DNA from 3 places in the Streptomyces sp. NPDC050448 genome. Region 2 is predicted to be linked to each of the others. Evidence: riboswitches for the same ligand, from Rfam matches in the RefSeq annotation. Region 2 holds a riboswitch; each other region holds the start of a gene.

Region 1 (5,398 bases), on a different contig from region 2:
GGACGGCGTGGCGACCATCATGGCCCGCGCGCTGTCCGAGGGCACCGACAAGCACACCGCCGAGGAGTTCGCGGCCGAGCTCGAGCGCTGCGGCGCCACGCTCGACGCGCATGCCGACCACCCGGGCGTGCGGGTCTCCCTGGAGGTCCCGGCCTCCCGGCTGGCCAAGGCGCTGGGCCTGGTCGCCGAGGCGCTGCGCGCGCCCGCCTTCGCCGACAGCGAGGTCGACCGGCTGGTGCGCAACCGGCTCGACGAGATCCCGCACGAGCTGGCCAACCCGCAGCGCCGCGCCGCCAAGGAGCTCTCCAAGCAGCTCTTCCCGTCCACCCTGCGGATGTCCCGCCCGCGCCAGGGCACCGAGGAGACGGTCGCCCGGATCGACTCCGCGGCCGTACGCGCCTTCTTCGAGGCCCACGTACGCCCCGCCACCGCCACGGCGGTGGTCGTCGGCGACCTGACCGGCATCGACCTGGACGCCGTGCTGGCGGACACCCTGGGCAGCTGGACAGGCAACTCCGCCGAGGCGCTCCCGGTGCCGCCGGTGACCGCCGACGACACCGGCCGCGTGGTCATCGTGGACCGGCCCGGCGCGGTCCAGACGCAGCTGCTCATCGGCCGGATCGGGCCGGACCGGCACGAGCGGGTCTGGGCGGCGCAGGTGCTCGGCACGTACTGCCTGGGCGGCACCCTCACCTCGCGCCTGGACAAGGTGCTGCGCGAGGAGAAGGGCTACACGTACGGCGTGCGCGCCTTCGGCCAGGTGCTGCGTTCCACCGCCGACGGCAAGGGCGCCTCGATGCTCGCCATCAGCGGCTCCGTGGACACCCCCAACACCGGCCCGGCGCTCGACGACCTCTGGAAGGTGCTCCGCACCCTCGCGGAGGGCGGCCTGACCGACGCCGAACGGGACGTGGCGGTGCAGAACTTGGTGGGCGTGGCCCCGCTGAAGTTCGAGACGGCCGCGGCCGTCGCCGGCACGCTCGCCGACCAGGTCGAGCAGGAGCTCCCGGACGACTACCAGGCCCGGTTGTACGCGCAGCTGGCCCAAACGGGCACGGTGGAGGCGACTTCGGCCGTCCTGGCCGCGTTCCCGGTGGACCGCCTGGTCACCGTCCTGGTGGGCGACGCTTCGCAGATCGAGGCGCCGGTGCGGGCGCTCGGGATCGGCGAGGTCACCGTCGTCACCAACTGACGGACATCTCAAGGGGTTCCGGTGGCTTGTCCACCGGGGCCCCTTTTGTCTGTTTGGTGGAGAGGTTGCTTGTATGTGGTGTGGCGTACGCAACAAAAAGGCGCGTCTGTTTGGCGATTGACTGATGATCCGCCTAGCGTCGGGCGTGCTGTCCGTCAGTTGTACGCGCCGCATCCGCGGCACCGGGCAGCGATCGCCGAGTCCCCGTCAGGCGCGAGCCTGGGGAGCCGGGGACCCACATGCGTCCCTGGGGTGAATCGGACCGCCTCGTCAGAGGGGGCCCGTAGGAGACCTTCCTGCTCCGAACCCGTCAGCTAACCCGGTAGGCGAGAAGGAAGGAAAGGATCAGCCCCTTCATGGCGTTTGGCAGTCGTGCCGCCGGTAAACACCGTGGTTCCAGTCGTCTGAGCCGCAAGACCGCCGGCTACGCCGGCATAGCCGCCCTCGCCACCACCGGTGTCGTCGGCTCCCTCGCAGGCCCGGCGTTCGCCGCGTCGGACAAGGCGCCCTCCATGGAGGACACCGGCCTGAACGCCGTCGTGACGGCCGAGGACGTCCCGGTCCAGATCGAGGCCCAGGCCGAGGCCCAGCAGCACGCGGCCGAGGCCGCGGCCGCCAAGGCGAAGGCGGAGGCCGACGCGAAGGCGCGCGCCGCCGAGGCCAAGGCGAAGGCCGAGGAGAAGGTGAAGGCCGAGCGCGAGGCCGCCGAGCGCGCCGCCCGCGAGGAGGAGCGCAAGCGCCTCAACACCTTCGTCGCCCCGGTCGACGGGTCCTATATCAGCACCCAGTGGCACGCAGGCGGCGGCATGTGGTCCTCCGGCAGCCACACCGGCATCGACTTCCACGCGGCCTCCGGCACCTCGGTGCACGCGGTGGGCGCCGGAACCGTGGTCGAGGCCGGCTGGGGCGGCGCGTACGGCAACAACGTCGTCATCAAGCACAACGACGGCACGTACACGCAGTACGGCCACATGACCTCGCTGGACGTCTCCGTCGGCGAGCAGGTCACCGCGGGCCAGCAGATCGGCCTGTCGGGCTCCACCGGCAACTCCAGCGGCCCGCACCTGCACTTCGAGGCCCGCACCGGCCCCCAGTACGGCTCGGACATCGACCCGGTCGCCTACCTGCGCAACCACGGCGTCGACGTCTGACCCGCAGCACTTCACCGAAGGCCCCGGCTCCCCGAGCCGGGGCCTTCGCGTTGTGGCTGTAAACATTCGCGATTTCCGTCCGCGCTCGGAAAACATCGCTTGTTGCAATAGAGTCCCAGTACGATCCCAGCACGGTCGCGGTAATGGCGTCGGCAGTCGGAAATAGGCGGAGGTCCGGACTTGCGTATTCCTGCGCACGCGGTATGCACGGCAATCCGCGACGACATCGTCTCCGGAGTCTTCGAACCGGGCGGCAGGCTGACCGAGGAGGTGCTGGCCCGCCGGTACGGCGTCTCCCGCGTCCCGGTCCGCGAGGCGCTGCGGACCCTGGAGTCCGAAGGCTTCGTCACCACCCGGCGGCATGCGGGCGCCTGCGTCGCCGAGCCCACCGAGCAGGAGGCGGCCGACCTCCTGGAGCTGCGGATGCTGCTCGAGCCGCTGGCGGCCGCCCGGGCCGCCCGCCGGCGCACCGAGGCCCACCTCAAGGTGCTGCGCGGGCTGGTCAGACTGGGCCAGGAGCGGGCCAGGCGGGGCCAGGGGGAGGATCTGCGGTCCCTGGGAGGCTGGTTCCACGAGACCCTCGCCCAGGCTTCCGGCAGCCCCGGGCTGATCGCGCTGCTCACGCAGATGCGGCACAAGGTCGCCTGGATGTACGCCGTGGAGGCGCCGGCCCGGCCCGTCGAGTCCTGGGCGGAGCACGGGGCGATCGTGGACGCGGTGGCCCGCGGGGACGCCGAGCGCGCCCGGACGCTGACGGCGGTGCACGCGGACCGGGCGGCCGGGGCGCACCGGCTGCGGGTGAGGACTTCGCAACATGCCGTAAACACGGCGAGCGGTCCGCATTAACAAATGCCGCGTATTACTGTCGGAGGCTGCTTAATGCCGGAAGTGGTTGAGGCCGTAGGCGGCAGCCGAATTCGTGGTGTGCGTGTTGTCGCCCCGCGCGGATGGCAGGAATTCCCGACGCGTCCTGAATGGGGCGTCGAACGGGGTGGGAAAACGATGAAGCCGCGGCCGCCGGAATACCGGTGGCCGCGGCTTCATCGCATGCCCGGGGGCGAACCCGAAGGGTCAGACGGTCTCGGGGAGCTCGTCGAGGCCCTCGGCGACCAGCCTCGCGAGGCGGTCGAGCGCCGCCTCGGCACCCTCGGCGTCGGACGCGAGGACGATCTCCTCGCCGCCCTGGGCGCCCAGGCCCAGCACCGCGAGCATGGACGCGGCGTTGACGGGGTTCCCGTCGGTCTTCGAGATGGTCACCGGGACGCCGGAAGCGGTCGTCGCGCGGACGAAGATCGAGGCGGGACGAGCGTGCAGGCCCTCGGCCCAGCCGACGTTGACGCGGCGCTCTGCCATGGTGATGCCCTTCAGGTTCTTACGGTTGTCTAGACCAGTCTCTCACGACGCCTCGAATGCTCCGACCGACCTCCGGCCCGAATCATCCGCCGTACGACCTACCCCAGCTTGCACCGATTTGCCCCTGCCCGCCTCGTGCGCCGCGCAGGAGCAATTCGGCCAGTCCTGGCCTTAAGATCGCCGCATGACCACCGCGTCGGACCCCTCGTACCCGGCCCACTGGGAGGCCGATGTCGTCCTGCGCGACGGCGGCACCGCCCGGATCAGGCCCATCACCACGGAGGACGCGGGCCGACTGGTCAGCTTCTACGAGCAGGTCTCCGACGAGTCGAAGTACTACCGGTTCTTCGCGCCCTACCCCCGGCTCTCCGACCGGGACGTGCACCGCTTCACGCACCACGACTACGTGGACCGGGTCGGCCTCGCGGCGACCATCGGCGAGGAGTTCATCGGCACCGTCCGCTACGACCGGATCGGCCCCGACGGCCGGCCCGCGTCCGCCCCCGCCGACGAGGCCGAGGTCGCCTTCCTCGTCCAGGACGCCCACCAGGGGCGCGGGGTCGCCTCCGCGCTCCTCGAACACATCGGCGCGGTCGCCCGCGAGCGGGGCATCCGCCGGTTCGCGGCCGAAGTGCTGCCCGCCAACAACAAGATGATCAAGGTGTTCACCGACGTCGGCTACCAGCAGAAGCGCAGCTTCGAAGACGGCTCCGTCCACCTCACCCTCGACCTCGAACCCACCGCCGAGTCCCTGGCCGTGCAGCGCGCCCGCGAGCAGCGCGCCGAAGCCCGCTCCGTGCAGCGGCTGCTGGCCCCCGGCTCGGTGGCGGTGATCGGAGTCAGCCGCTCCGGCGGAGGCGTCGGCGCGGCCGCCCTGCGGAACCTGCGCGACAGCGGCTTCCACGGCCACCTCTACGCCGTGAACGAGGCCGTCACCGCCGACCTGCTGGACGGCGTACGGGCCTACCGGGCGCTCGGCGACATCGACGCCCCGGTCGACCTCGCGGTGATCGCGATCCCCGCCGAGCGGGTCCCCGAGGCCGTGGCCGCCTGCGGCGAGCACGGGGTGCAGGGGCTGGTGGTGCTGTCCGCCGGCTACGGGGAGAGCGGCGCGGCCGGGCTCGACCGGCAGCGCGAACTGGTGCGCCAAGTGCGTTCGTACGGGATGCGGCTGATCGGGCCGAACGCGTACGGCGTGATCAACACCGCTCCGGAGGTCGGGCTCAACGCCTCCCTGACACCGGCGCCCGCGCCGATCCGGGGCCGCATCGGGCTGTTCACCCAGTCCGGGGCGATCGGCATCTCGCTGCTCTCCGCGCTGCTGCGGCGGGGCGAGGGGCTGTCGTCCTTCGTCTCGGCGGGCAACCGGGCGGACGTCTCCGGGAACGACATCCTCCAGTACTGGTACGAGGACGAGGCCACCGACGTCGCGCTGATGTACCTCGAAACCCTGGGCAACCCGCGGAAGTTCACGCGGCTCGCACGGCGGACGGCCGCCGTGAAGCCGGTGGTCGTCGCCCGAGGCGGCCGCCACACCCCGGCGGGGCACGTGGTCCCCGGGACCAGGCTTGCGGAGACCACGGTCTCGGCACTGCTGCGGCAGGCCGGGGTGATCCGGGTCGACACGGTGACGGAGCTCGTGGACGTCGGGCTGCTGCTGGCCTCGCAGCCGCTGCCGGCCGGGCCGCGCGTGGCGATCCTC
Region 2 (5,398 bases):
CTTCCGCGACTGGGCCGGGATGATGATCCGGCACGGCGGCGGCCCGCGCGGCGGCGTCGCCCGCTCCGTGAAGCAGATGCGGACCTACCTCGGTGAACTCATCCACCGCAAAAGGGATGATCTGGGTAATGACCTGATCTCCGACCTGATCCGCGCGAGCGACCACGGCGACCACCTGACGGAGGCCGAGGCCACCGCCATGGCCTTCATCCTGCTCTTCGCCGGATTCGAGACGACCGTGAACCTCATCGGCAACGGCGTCCACTCCCTCTTCATGAACCCGGACCAGCGCGCCCGCCTCCAGGACTCCCTCGCCGCCGGTGAGAGCGGCCTGCTGGAGACCGGCATCGAGGAGCTGCTCCGCTACGACGGTCCCGTGGAGCTCGCCACCTGGCGGTTCGCCACCGAGCCGCTGACCCTCGGGGGCCAGGACGTCGCGGCCGGCGATCCGGTGCTCGTCGTCCTCGCCGCGGCCGACCGGGATCCCGAGCGGTTCGCCGATCCGGACACCCTGGACCTCTCCCGCACGGACAACCAGCACCTCGGATACGGGCACGGCATCCACTACTGCCTGGGCGCTCCGCTCGCACGACTTGAAGGGCAGACGGCGCTTGCGACTTTGCTGACGCGTCTGCCAGATCTGGAACTCGCTGTTCCGCCCAACGACCTTCGCTGGCGCGGGGGTCTGATCATGCGTGGCCTGCGCACTCTTCCCGTCCGGTTCACACCTTGAAACACCTGAACGTCCCCTGACCGTAAGTCAGCTCCCGTCAAGAGTTGTGACTATCGTGCTAAGACGGCTAGGTTCTGCCGTTACCCAGCCGTTATGCGAAAGGTGCAGCTCATGCGTTCCGGGAACGGCCGCCACAGACGCCCCCGCCAGGTACCCGCGATAGTCGTCACCGCCGGAGTCACTGGCTCCGCTTTGGCACTACCGCTGCTCGCCGCCACCGGCGCGAGCGCGGCCGACACCTCCACGTGGGACAAGGTCGCCGAGTGCGAGAGCGGGGGCTCCTGGAGCGCCAACTTCGGCAGCGGGTCGTACGGCGGACTTTCGTTCACGCAGGAGCAGTGGAACGCCTCGGGCGGCCTCGCGTTCGCCGAGCGTCCCGACCTCGCCAGCCGGTCGCAGCAGATCGCCGTCGCGGAGCGCGTGCTGGGCGCCCAGGGTCCCTCGGCGTGGGGGCAGTGCTCGGAGTCGGCCGGGCTGACCCAGCAGGCTCCCGCCGCGAGCGTGGACCCGGGCCTGCCCGGCACGCTCGGACCGGTCGCCCCGAGCCACTCGCGCCCCGACGACTCGGTCCCGCGCGGCGGCACCGGGGCCAAGGCGATGGACTTCGGCGCCCCGACCCCGACCCCGGCCCCCGACTTCACGCTCCCGCCGGCGCCGCTCGCGCCGAACAGCGGACTGCCCGTCATGCCCGACCCGGATGCGCCGTCCACGTCGCCGTCCGTCCCGGTGCTCCCGGGCGACCCGACCGTGAACCCGGGCGTCCCCACGGCCCCGACGACGCCCATCGCGCCGACGGCCCCGGGAACCCCGACCACGCCCGGGCACCCGGCGGACCCGACCGCTCCGGCCAACCCGGCCAAGCCCGGCGCCCCCTCGACCCCGGGTACCCCCGGTACCCCGGGCGCCTCCACCGACCCGGCCGCCATCCCGGACACCTCCGGCACCGGCAAGCACCGTGGTACGCCGGCCCCCGAGGCGCCCGTCGTGTCAGAGGCGGCGTCGGCCCCCTCGTACACCGTCCAGGCGGGTGACAGCCTGGCCACCATCGCGTCTGCCAAGGGCCTCAAGGGCGGCTGGAACGCGCTCTACCAGGCCAACGAGCAGGTCATCGGGGATGACGCCGATCTGATCAAGCCTGGCCAGAATCTGCATCTAAGCCAGAAATAGTGACACTTCGGACACCCAAAAAGAGCTGAATGTCTGTTATCTGCAAGTGAGACATGTGTCTCTTCCGGTCAACTGGCGTGTCCCGCCCGAAGCCTTCCGCAAACCCCGTCCTCACCTGCGCAAATGCCCGCAAGGAGAGCGCAAGTAGGGGTCGTTTCTCCCCGATGTTCCTCGTTGAACATCGGGGAGAGACCTGTCTACCTTCTGAGTCGCCCGCCACCGCGGGCCTCTTCGACCGCATCGCCGAGTCCTGCCGGCGGACGGGGGGAACAGTCGTCGCGTCAAGCGCCGAAGGCAGGAGCGGGGGAACCAAGGTAGGCGCCGGGACCGGCCGTTGAGAGACGGTCACGGAAACGGCTAGGGGTTAAGTCGTGCGCCACATCGCACGGCCGGGCACTCATCCGCCCGAACCCGACAGCTCACCTCGCAGGCGTCGGTGAGGAGAACTCCATGCTGCTTTCCGGCAAGGGCAAGCACCGCCGCGCCACCGCCATCGAGCGGACCACCCGCATCGTCACGCTCGCCGGCGTCGCCGGTGTCGCCGTCGCGGCGCCCCTGATGACCGCGGGCTCCGCCTCCGCCGCGACCGTCTCCGAGTGGGACCGCGTCGCGCAGTGCGAGTCCGGCGGCAACTGGGCCATCAACACGGGCAACGGCTACTACGGCGGAGTGCAGTTCTCGGCCTCCACCTGGGCCGCGTACGGCGGCAAGGCGTACGCCGCCCAGGCCAACCAGGCCTCCAAGGCGCAGCAGATAGCCATCGCCGAGAAGGTCCTCAAGGGCCAGGGCAAGGGCGCGTGGCCGTCCTGCGGCGTCGGCCTGTCCAACTCCTCCTACACCGGTGGTGGTACGACCGACACCCCGAAGAAGACGGAGCAGAAGGCCGAGACGAAGAAGACCCAGCCGAAGAAGACCGAGCCGAAGAAGGAGACGCAGCGCTCCGAGGCCCCGACCACCCGCTCCGAGCGCTCCGAGGCCCCGGCCCCGAAGACCGGCAACGGCTCGTACGAGGTCAAGTCCGGCGACACCCTGGGCACCATCGCCGAGGCCAACGGCGTCAAGGGCGGCTGGGAGAAGCTCTTCGAGCTCAACAAGGACATCGTCTCGGATGCCGACCTGATCTTCCCCGGTCAGAAGCTGAAGCTCAGCTGAATCCCGCGGTAACTACCGCGGCAGCTCGTGCAACACGCAGCATCCCCACCGCCCGGCGCGTCTGCCCCCACGCGCCGGGCGGTGGCGTTTTTCCTGCGCGGCCCCGGTCGAGACGCCGGCAATCGAGAGTCCTATGTCCCGGAAGGCGGGTATTCGGGCCCTTTTTCGTCCCAGGGGCCGGGCGGTCGGCCGGTCGAGCGCCCGGAGCCGGTTAGGCTCTAGGCGGCAAGGCCATCCCACGGCCTGACACGCCACCGCACATCCAGCGTCACATCCCAGAAGGAGATGCTCGTGCCGTCCATCGACGTCGTCGTAGCCCGGGAAATCCTGGACTCCCGAGGCAACCCCACGGTCGAGGTCGAGGTGGGCCTCGACGATGGCAGCACCGGCCGTGCTGCAGTTCCGTCCGGCGCCTCCACCGGTGCATTCGAGGCCATCGAGCTCCGTGACGGTGACCCCAACCGTTACATGGGCAAGGGTGTCGAGAAGGCCGTCCTCGCCGTCATCGAGCAGATCGGCCCGGAGCTCGTCGGCTACGACGCCACCGAGCAGCGCCTGATCGACCAGGCCATGTTCGACCTGGACGCCACCGACAACAAGGGCTCGCTCGGCGCCAACGCCATCCTCGGCGTGTCCCTCGCCGTCGCGCACGCCGCGTCCGAGGCCTCGGACCTCCCGCTCTTCCGCTACCTCGGCGGCCCGAACGCGCACCTGCTGCCCGTTCCGATGATGAACATCCTCAACGGTGGGTCGCACGCCGACTCCAACGTGGACATCCAGGAGTTCATGATCGCCCCGATCGGCGCGGAGTCCTTCTCCGAGGCCCTGCGCTGGGGTGCCGAGGTCTACCACACCCTCAAGAAGGTCCTGCACACCAAGGGTCTGTCCACCGGCCTGGGCGACGAGGGCGGCTTCGCCCCGAACCTGGAGTCCAACCGCGCCGCGCTCGACCTCATCATCGAGGCCATCAAGCAGGCCGGCTACACCCCGGGCAAGGACATCGCGCTCGCCCTCGACGTCGCCGCGTCCGAGTTCTACAAGGACGGCAAGTACGAGTTCGAGGGCCAGTCCCGCTCGGCCGCCGAGATGACCGACTACTACGCCGAGCTCGTCGAGGCGTACCCGCTCGTCTCCATCGAGGACCCGCTGTTCGAGGACGACTGGGCCGGCTGGAAGACCATCACCGACCGCCTCGGCGCCAAGGTCCAGATCGTCGGCGACGACCTCTTCGTCACCAACCCGGAGCGTCTGGCCCGCGGTATCGAGGAGGGCTCCGCGAACGCCCTGCTCGTCAAGGTGAACCAGATCGGTTCGCTGACCGAGACCCTCGACGCCGTCGAGATGGCCCAGCGCAACGGCTTCAAGTGCATGATGTCGCACCGCTCCGGTGAGACCGAGGACGTCACCATCGCCGACCTCGCCGTCGCCGTGAACTGCGGTCAGATCAAGACCGGCGCCCCGGCCCGCTCGGACCGCGTCGCCAAGTACAACCAGCTGCTGCGCATCGAGGAGATCCTCGACGACGCCGCGGTGTACGCGGGCCGCTCCGCCTTCCCGCGCTTCAAGGGCTAATCACGCTCTTGCCTCCGTACGTCCCCGCACTCGGTCCCGTACCGTGTGCGGGGACGTATTGCGTAGTGCGTATACAGGGGAGGCGGGATCAATGGCCGGGAACCGGGATCGGTTCTCCACCTTCTCCACCGCGACCAGGCTCAAGCAGCTCGGGGAGCGGACCGCCGCCCACGTCTACCGCTCGCAGACGCGCCGCCAGGTCCGGCGCAGCCGGCTCACCGGCCGGGCCGCGCTCCTGGTGCTGGTCCTCTGTACGCTGGTCGTCGCCCTCGCGTATCCGATGCGCCAGTACGTCTCCCAGCGCTCGGAGATCGCGGAGCAGCGGCGGGCCGCCGGGGCCGCGGGCCGGCGCCTCGAACGCCTCCGTGACGAGAAGGCCCGCTGGCAGGACAACGCGTACGCGGAGCAGCAGGCGCGCAAGCACCTGCACTTCGTCCGCCCGGGCGAGATCAGCTACATCATGACCGACCCCGGGGCCGGGGCCGCCGAGCGGCACCGCACCGGAACGGCCGGATCCGACCGGCCCTGGTACTCGAACGTCTGGGACGGCGTCGACAAGGCCGACCGCCCCGGCGACTGACGAGCACCGCACCCATCCACGAGAACGAAGAGACTTCCTCCAGGCATGCAGACGCCCCCGCCCCAGACCGACCGGACCGAGCCGACCGACGCGGACATCGAGGCGTTCGAGCAGCAGCTCGGCCGCCCGCCGCGCGGGCTGCGCGCCATCGCCCACCGCTGCCCCTGCGGCCAGCCGGACGTGGTGGAGACCGC
Region 3 (5,398 bases), on a different contig from region 2:
GTGGGCCATGCTCCAGGCGGCCCGCAAGGGGCTCTTCGCCCAGATGGTCGTGGTTCCGCTGCTGCAGAAGCACCGGATCCTGACACAGGTGTCCGGTGATCATCTGGAGGTCATCAAGCTCATCCCGCCGCTGATCGTGGACGAGCGGGACGTCGACCGGTTCGTCGGCGCCTTCCGCGAGGTCATGGACGAGGCGCACGGCGGCGGCGGGCTGATGTGGGACTTCGGCAGGACGCTGGTGAAGCAGGCCGTCGGCGGCGGCTGACGGCCTGCTCCGCCGCTCGGCCGGATTACCGGTCGAGCAGCCGGTCCCGCAGCCGGCCGAGGGTCTCGGGCGTGAGCCCGAGGCCCTCGGCCAGGTACCGCTCGACACCGCCCCAGTGCTCGTCGATGGCGTCGAAGGCCGCCGTCAGGTACTCGGCGCGGGCGTCGAAGAGCGGGGCGAGCAGCTCCATCACCTCGGGGGAGTGGGCCTCGGGGGCGTCGCTGCCGCGGCGCACCCGGTACCGGCGGTGCGGGGCGTTGGACTCCAGGTAGTCCGCCACGATCGCCTCGCGCTCGACACCCAGCGCGAGCAGGGTGACGGCGATCGACAGGCCGGCCCGGTCCTTGCCGGCCGCGCAGTGCATGAGCGCCGGAAGGCTGTCCTCGGCGAGGGCGTGCACGACCCGGCTGTGTTCGGTGGTGCGGTGCCTGACCATCGAGCGGTACGAGTGGGCCATCCGGGCGGCGCCCTTTCCGTCGCCCAGGATTCCGCGGAGCTGCTCGAGGCCGCCGTTGCGGACCATCGTCCAGAATTCCTTGCCGTCGGCCGGATCCGACAGCGGGATGTTGACGTTCCGGACGCCGGGGAGCTCGACGTCGAGTCCCTCCACGGCATGGTCGGCGCCGTTGCGGAAGTCGAAAATCGTGTGGAGGCCGAGCGATGCGAGGAATTCTGCATCGGTTTCGGTGGCATGTGCCAGATGTCCGCTACGGAACAGTCGTCCCGGCTTGACCCTCCGCCCGTCGGTGGCGGGGAGGCCGCCCACGTCGCGGAAGTTGCGCACTCCGGCCAGCTCCGGCTCGGGCATGGGCTCCGTCCGCGGGGGCTGGGGTATCTGCTGGGTCACGGGAACTCCTCCGCATCGTCGTGGGATGTCCGAATTACGCTACTTGAGACCAACTTGCCATCACCGGAGGCGAGATCGGGCGCAGCCCCGTGAGCCAGATCATACGGTGACCGTGAGTGCCTGATCGTCAAAGTCGAATGGCCCGGCCGGGGCGGTTGTTGGCGGCGGGGTATGGACGGAGGGTGACCGGAATTCCGCCGAACTCCCCGCCCTGTGAATCCGTCAGGAAATTCATGGCTTGTTCCGTGCGGCCGGGCTGGATTACCTTCGCGATCGATCCGGATGGACCGCCGAATCCTGCCGCCGTCCGGAAACCGCACCCGACTATTGACGCGCGCGGCAGGAGCGGGGGAACCAGGTAAGCCGCTGTTTTCCGATCTTTGTATCGGCGCAGCTCGGGGTGAAGCCGTACATGGTCCGTTCATGTGCGGCCGGACATCTCCAGTCCGAACCCGACAGCTCACCTCGCAGGCGACGGAGAGGAATTCGCCATGCCTGCAAAGGGTAAGCACCGCCGTCCCAAGTCCCGTTCCATGGCGCGCGGTTTCGCCGTCGCAGGCACCGGTGGTGCGGCCCTCGCGCTGCCTCTGCTGGGTGCCGCCGGCGCCCACGCGGCCGCCGCCCCGACGGCGGCTCCCGCCGCGGCTCCCGTGCGGGCCCCGCAGGCTCCGGCGGCGCTGCGGGCCGTGCCCGCCGCTGCGGCGCAGGGCGCTCCGGCCGTCTACACCGTCGTGCCGGGCGACTACCTCTCCAAGATCGCTCAGGACCGCCACCTCTCCGGCGGCTGGCAGCAGCTGTACGCCGACAACCGCGAGGCCGTCGGCACCAACCCCTCGCTGATCCACCCCGGGCTGAAGCTGACCCTCGGTGCGAAGGGCGAGGCGGCCCCGGCCGCGGAGTCCGCGCCGGCTCCGGCCGCCCCCGCGCCCGCGCCCGCCAAGAAGAGCGCCGCCCAGTCCGCCGCCGGCACGGTCAGCGCCGCCGGCTTCGTCGCCCCCGTCGCCGGCGGCGGCGGGATCTCCACCCAGTACAAGACCCCCGGCGCCATGTGGGCCAGCGGCTACCACACCGGTGTCGACTTCATCGCGAGCTCCGGCACCACCGTCCGGGCCGTCGGTGCGGGCACCGTGGTCTCGGCCGGCTGGGGCGGCGCGTACGGCAACGAGGTCGTCATCCGGCACGCGGACGGCAAGTACTCCCAGTACGGCCACCTGTCCCAGCTCTCCGTCTCGGTCGGCCAGAGCGTCACCGCCGGCCAGACCATCGGCCTCTCCGGCTCCACCGGCAACTCGACCGGCCCGCACCTGCACTTCGAGATCCGCACCGGGCCGTCCTACGGCTCGGACATCGACCCGCTGGCCTACCTCCGCTCCAAGGGCGTGAGCATCTGACGGCTCCCGCCGTCGGAGAGAGGCAACCGGACACGTGAGGCCGGGACCCGAGGGGGGTCCCGGCCTCACGCCTTGTTATTCCGAACCGACCGGGTGGTATAGATCACGGCCCGTCAACCCCTGCCTACGGTGGCGTAGGTCACGTACCGGGGTGAAGTATGGGGTCCCGTGGCAGCGACGACGACACTCAAGACCATCGGCTCGTACGCGGCGATCGGGGACAGCTTCACCGAGGGTGTGGGGGACCCGGGGCCCGGGGACACCTTTCTCGGCTGGGCGGACCGGCTCGCCGTACTCCTGGCCGATCAGCGCGAGGAACACGAATTCCGGTACGCGAACCTGGCCGTGCGGGGGCGCCTCCTCGACCAGATCGTGGCCGAACAGGTCCCCCGGGCCAAGGAACTCGCGCCGGACCTGGTGAGCTTCTGCGCCGGCGGCAACGACATCATCCGGCCCGGCAGCGACCCGGACGACGTGGCGGAGCGGTTCGAGGCGGCCGTCGCCGACCTCACCGGAGCCGTCGGCCACGTCATGATCACCACCGGCTTCGACACCCGTGGCGTACCGGTCCTCAAGCACCTGCGGGGCAAGGTGGCGACGTACAGCGCGCATGTGCGCGCCATCGCCGACCGCTACGACTGCCCGGTGCTCGACCTCTGGTCGCTGAAGTCCGTACAGGACCGGCGCGCTTGGGACGACGACCGGCTCCACCTCTCGCCCGAGGGGCACACGCGGGTCGCGCTGCGCGCCGCCCAGGTGCTGGGACTCGAGGTGCCGGCCGACCCCGACCAGCCGTGGCCGCCGCAACAGCCGCGCGGCTCGGTGGACGTGACCCGGGACAACATCCAGTGGGCGCGGGAGCACCTGGTGCCGTGGATCGGGCGGCGGCTGCGCGGGGAGTCCTCCGGGGACCACGTGGAGGCGAAGCGTCCGGACCTGCTGCCGCTGTAGCCCGGCGCGGGAGGGGTGTGGAAGGAGGGCGGGACGCGGGTAGGAGGACGGGGGCGCGCGGCGGAATCCTTCGGGGCCGGTGCGCGTTGGCATGGTGATGGACCGGAAACCAGTACGGTCTTTCACGCCCGTCCGCCCCATCCGCCCCACCCTCCCAGGAGGCGTTTTGACCGGCTCCCGTCCCCTGCGTCCACGGCTGCGCGCCTTGCGGCCCGAAGCCTTCGGCGCGGATCCGTCCGGCGCACGCCTGGAGCGGATCCGCCGCTCGCCGAACTTCGCCGACGGTGTGTTCCAGAACCCGGTCGGGGCCCGGACCAGGCCCTCCGGCTCCATGGCGGAGTTCGCCAAGATCTACTTCCACAAGGAGCAGCGGACCCGGCGCAAGCCGGGAGCGCCGATCCCCGTGTACCCGACCACGCTCGCGGAGCTGGCGAAGCCGCCGGTCAGCGGCTTGCGCCTGACCTGGATGGGGCACTCCGGCGTGCTCGCGGAGATCGACGGGCGGCGGGTGCTGTTCGATCCGGTATGGGGTGAGCGGTGCTCTCCCTTCCCGTTCGCCGGGCCCAAGCGGCTGCACCCCGTACCCGTACCACTGGCCTCGCTGGGGCCGGTCGACGCCGTGGTGATCTCGCACGACCACTACGACCACCTCGACCTGCCGACCATCAAGGAGCTGGCCGGCACGGACACGGTCTTCGCCGTTCCGCTCGGCGTCGGCGCCCACCTGGAGCACTGGGGGGTGTCGCCGGACCGGCTGCGCGAGCTCGACTGGAACGAGAGCACCAAGATCGCGGGGCTCTCGCTGACGGCCACCCCGGCGCGGCACTTCTGCGGGCGCGGCCTGCGCAACGAGCAGAACACCCTGTGGGCCTCATGGGTCGTCGCGGGCGACGAGCACCGGATCTTCCACAGCGGGGACACCGGCTACTTCCCCGGGTTCGGGGAGATCGGCGCCGAGCACGGACCCTTCGACGCCACGATGATCCAGATCGGGGCCTACTCGGAGTACTGGCCCGAGAACCACACGGACTACACCCCGCTGCCCGGCGGGTGGCCGGACATCCACATGACCCCCCAGGAAGGCGTCCAAGCACACCTTGACCTGCAAGGATCCAAGCCGCATGGCGTGATGCTGCCGATCCACTGGGGCACCTTCAGTCTTGCCCTCCATGCCTGGGCGGAGCCGGGCGAGTGGACGGTCGACGCTGCCGAGGAGGCCGGGCAGCCGGTGGCCGTCCCCCGCCCCGGCGAGCCCTTCGAGCCCGCGGGAGTGCTGCCCGCGGACCCGTGGTGGCGCCCGGTCTCCACTCCCATCGCGCACCCGTGGCGTCGCCCGAAGGCGGTGGATCTCCCGTCGAGCGAGCCCCGGGCCGGGGATCTGGACCTTGCGGGCGAGCGGTGACGCCGGCTGCGGAGCTGGAGCAGGCCGCTCGGTTACGGGTCAGGCTGACCCCCGCCGCGGTGATGCCGGCGTCGGCAACCTGGCGATGGCGTACGGCTGTCTGCGCTTCGGCACCTCGGTGATGGTGGTGACGGTGCTCGTCCTGATCGTGCTCGTGCAGTCGGCGCAACGGCTGGGCAACGTGGTGTCCCGCACGGTGCTCCGAGGCTGACGGGACCGTACGCGCAGGCGCACGGGTGCGCTGCCCTGCCCGAAGAAGAGGCAGCGCACCCGTGCCGGGCCGTAGGCGGCAGACCGTCAGCCGTGCCGTCCTTCGCGGGCGAGGGCGGGCACGAAGCGGGCCGCGTCGAGCGTGCCGACGCCGGTGGCCATGTCGTAGCCGTTCACCGCGGTGTAGCCGGTGACGCCCTGGTAGCTGTTGTTCGTACCGTCGTTGACGTCCACGATGCCGGTGGAACGGTCATAGGCGGAGCGCCCGAACAGGCAGTACAGCGCCTCGTGGATGTTCCCCAGGCGCTTGCCCGCGGCCTGGTCGGCCAGGG

What was found. Region 2 has a riboswitch for cyclic di-AMP ahead of AB0I68_RS28150 (transglycosylase family protein). Riboswitches for the same ligand answer to the same signal wherever they lie in the genome.
Positions count from the first base shown of each region.
Region 1: it holds a riboswitch for cyclic di-AMP, as region 2 does, so the genes downstream of both, AB0I68_RS23385 (M23 family metallopeptidase) here and AB0I68_RS28150 (transglycosylase family protein) in region 2, are expected to answer to the same signal.
Region 3: it holds a riboswitch for cyclic di-AMP, as region 2 does, so the genes downstream of both, AB0I68_RS08020 (LysM peptidoglycan-binding domain-containing M23 family metallopeptidase) here and AB0I68_RS28150 (transglycosylase family protein) in region 2, are expected to answer to the same signal.

Region 1 is NZ_JBFAJR010000020.1:127,169-132,566, forward strand. It holds gene AB0I68_RS23380 (pitrilysin family protein) at 1-1,192, shown strand, start outside; cyclic di-AMP (ydaO/yuaA leader) riboswitch at 1,377-1,535, shown strand; gene AB0I68_RS23385 (M23 family metallopeptidase) at 1,549-2,343, shown strand; gene AB0I68_RS23390 (GntR family transcriptional regulator) at 2,524-3,189, shown strand; gene AB0I68_RS23395 (HPr family phosphocarrier protein) at 3,415-3,696, opposite strand; gene AB0I68_RS23400 (GNAT family N-acetyltransferase) at 3,881-5,398, shown strand, end outside.
Region 2 is NZ_JBFAJR010000029.1:6,228-11,625, forward strand. It holds gene AB0I68_RS28140 (cytochrome P450) at 1-733, shown strand, start outside; gene AB0I68_RS28145 (transglycosylase family protein) at 845-1,900, shown strand; cyclic di-AMP (ydaO/yuaA leader) riboswitch at 2,177-2,348, shown strand; gene AB0I68_RS28150 (transglycosylase family protein) at 2,351-3,052, shown strand; gene eno (phosphopyruvate hydratase) at 3,338-4,624, shown strand; gene AB0I68_RS28160 (septum formation initiator family protein) at 4,716-5,204, shown strand; gene AB0I68_RS28165 (DUF501 domain-containing protein) at 5,250-5,398, shown strand, end outside.
Region 3 is NZ_JBFAJR010000004.1:277,313-282,710, reverse strand. It holds gene AB0I68_RS08030 (aspartate aminotransferase family protein) at 1-265, shown strand, start outside; gene AB0I68_RS08025 (tyrosine-protein phosphatase) at 291-1,073, opposite strand; cyclic di-AMP (ydaO/yuaA leader) riboswitch at 1,391-1,599, shown strand; gene AB0I68_RS08020 (LysM peptidoglycan-binding domain-containing M23 family metallopeptidase) at 1,604-2,503, shown strand; gene AB0I68_RS08015 (SGNH/GDSL hydrolase family protein) at 2,672-3,454, shown strand; gene AB0I68_RS08010 (MBL fold metallo-hydrolase) at 3,621-4,856, shown strand; gene AB0I68_RS08005 (hypothetical protein) at 4,942-5,067, shown strand; gene AB0I68_RS08000 (S53 family peptidase) at 5,154-5,398, opposite strand, start outside.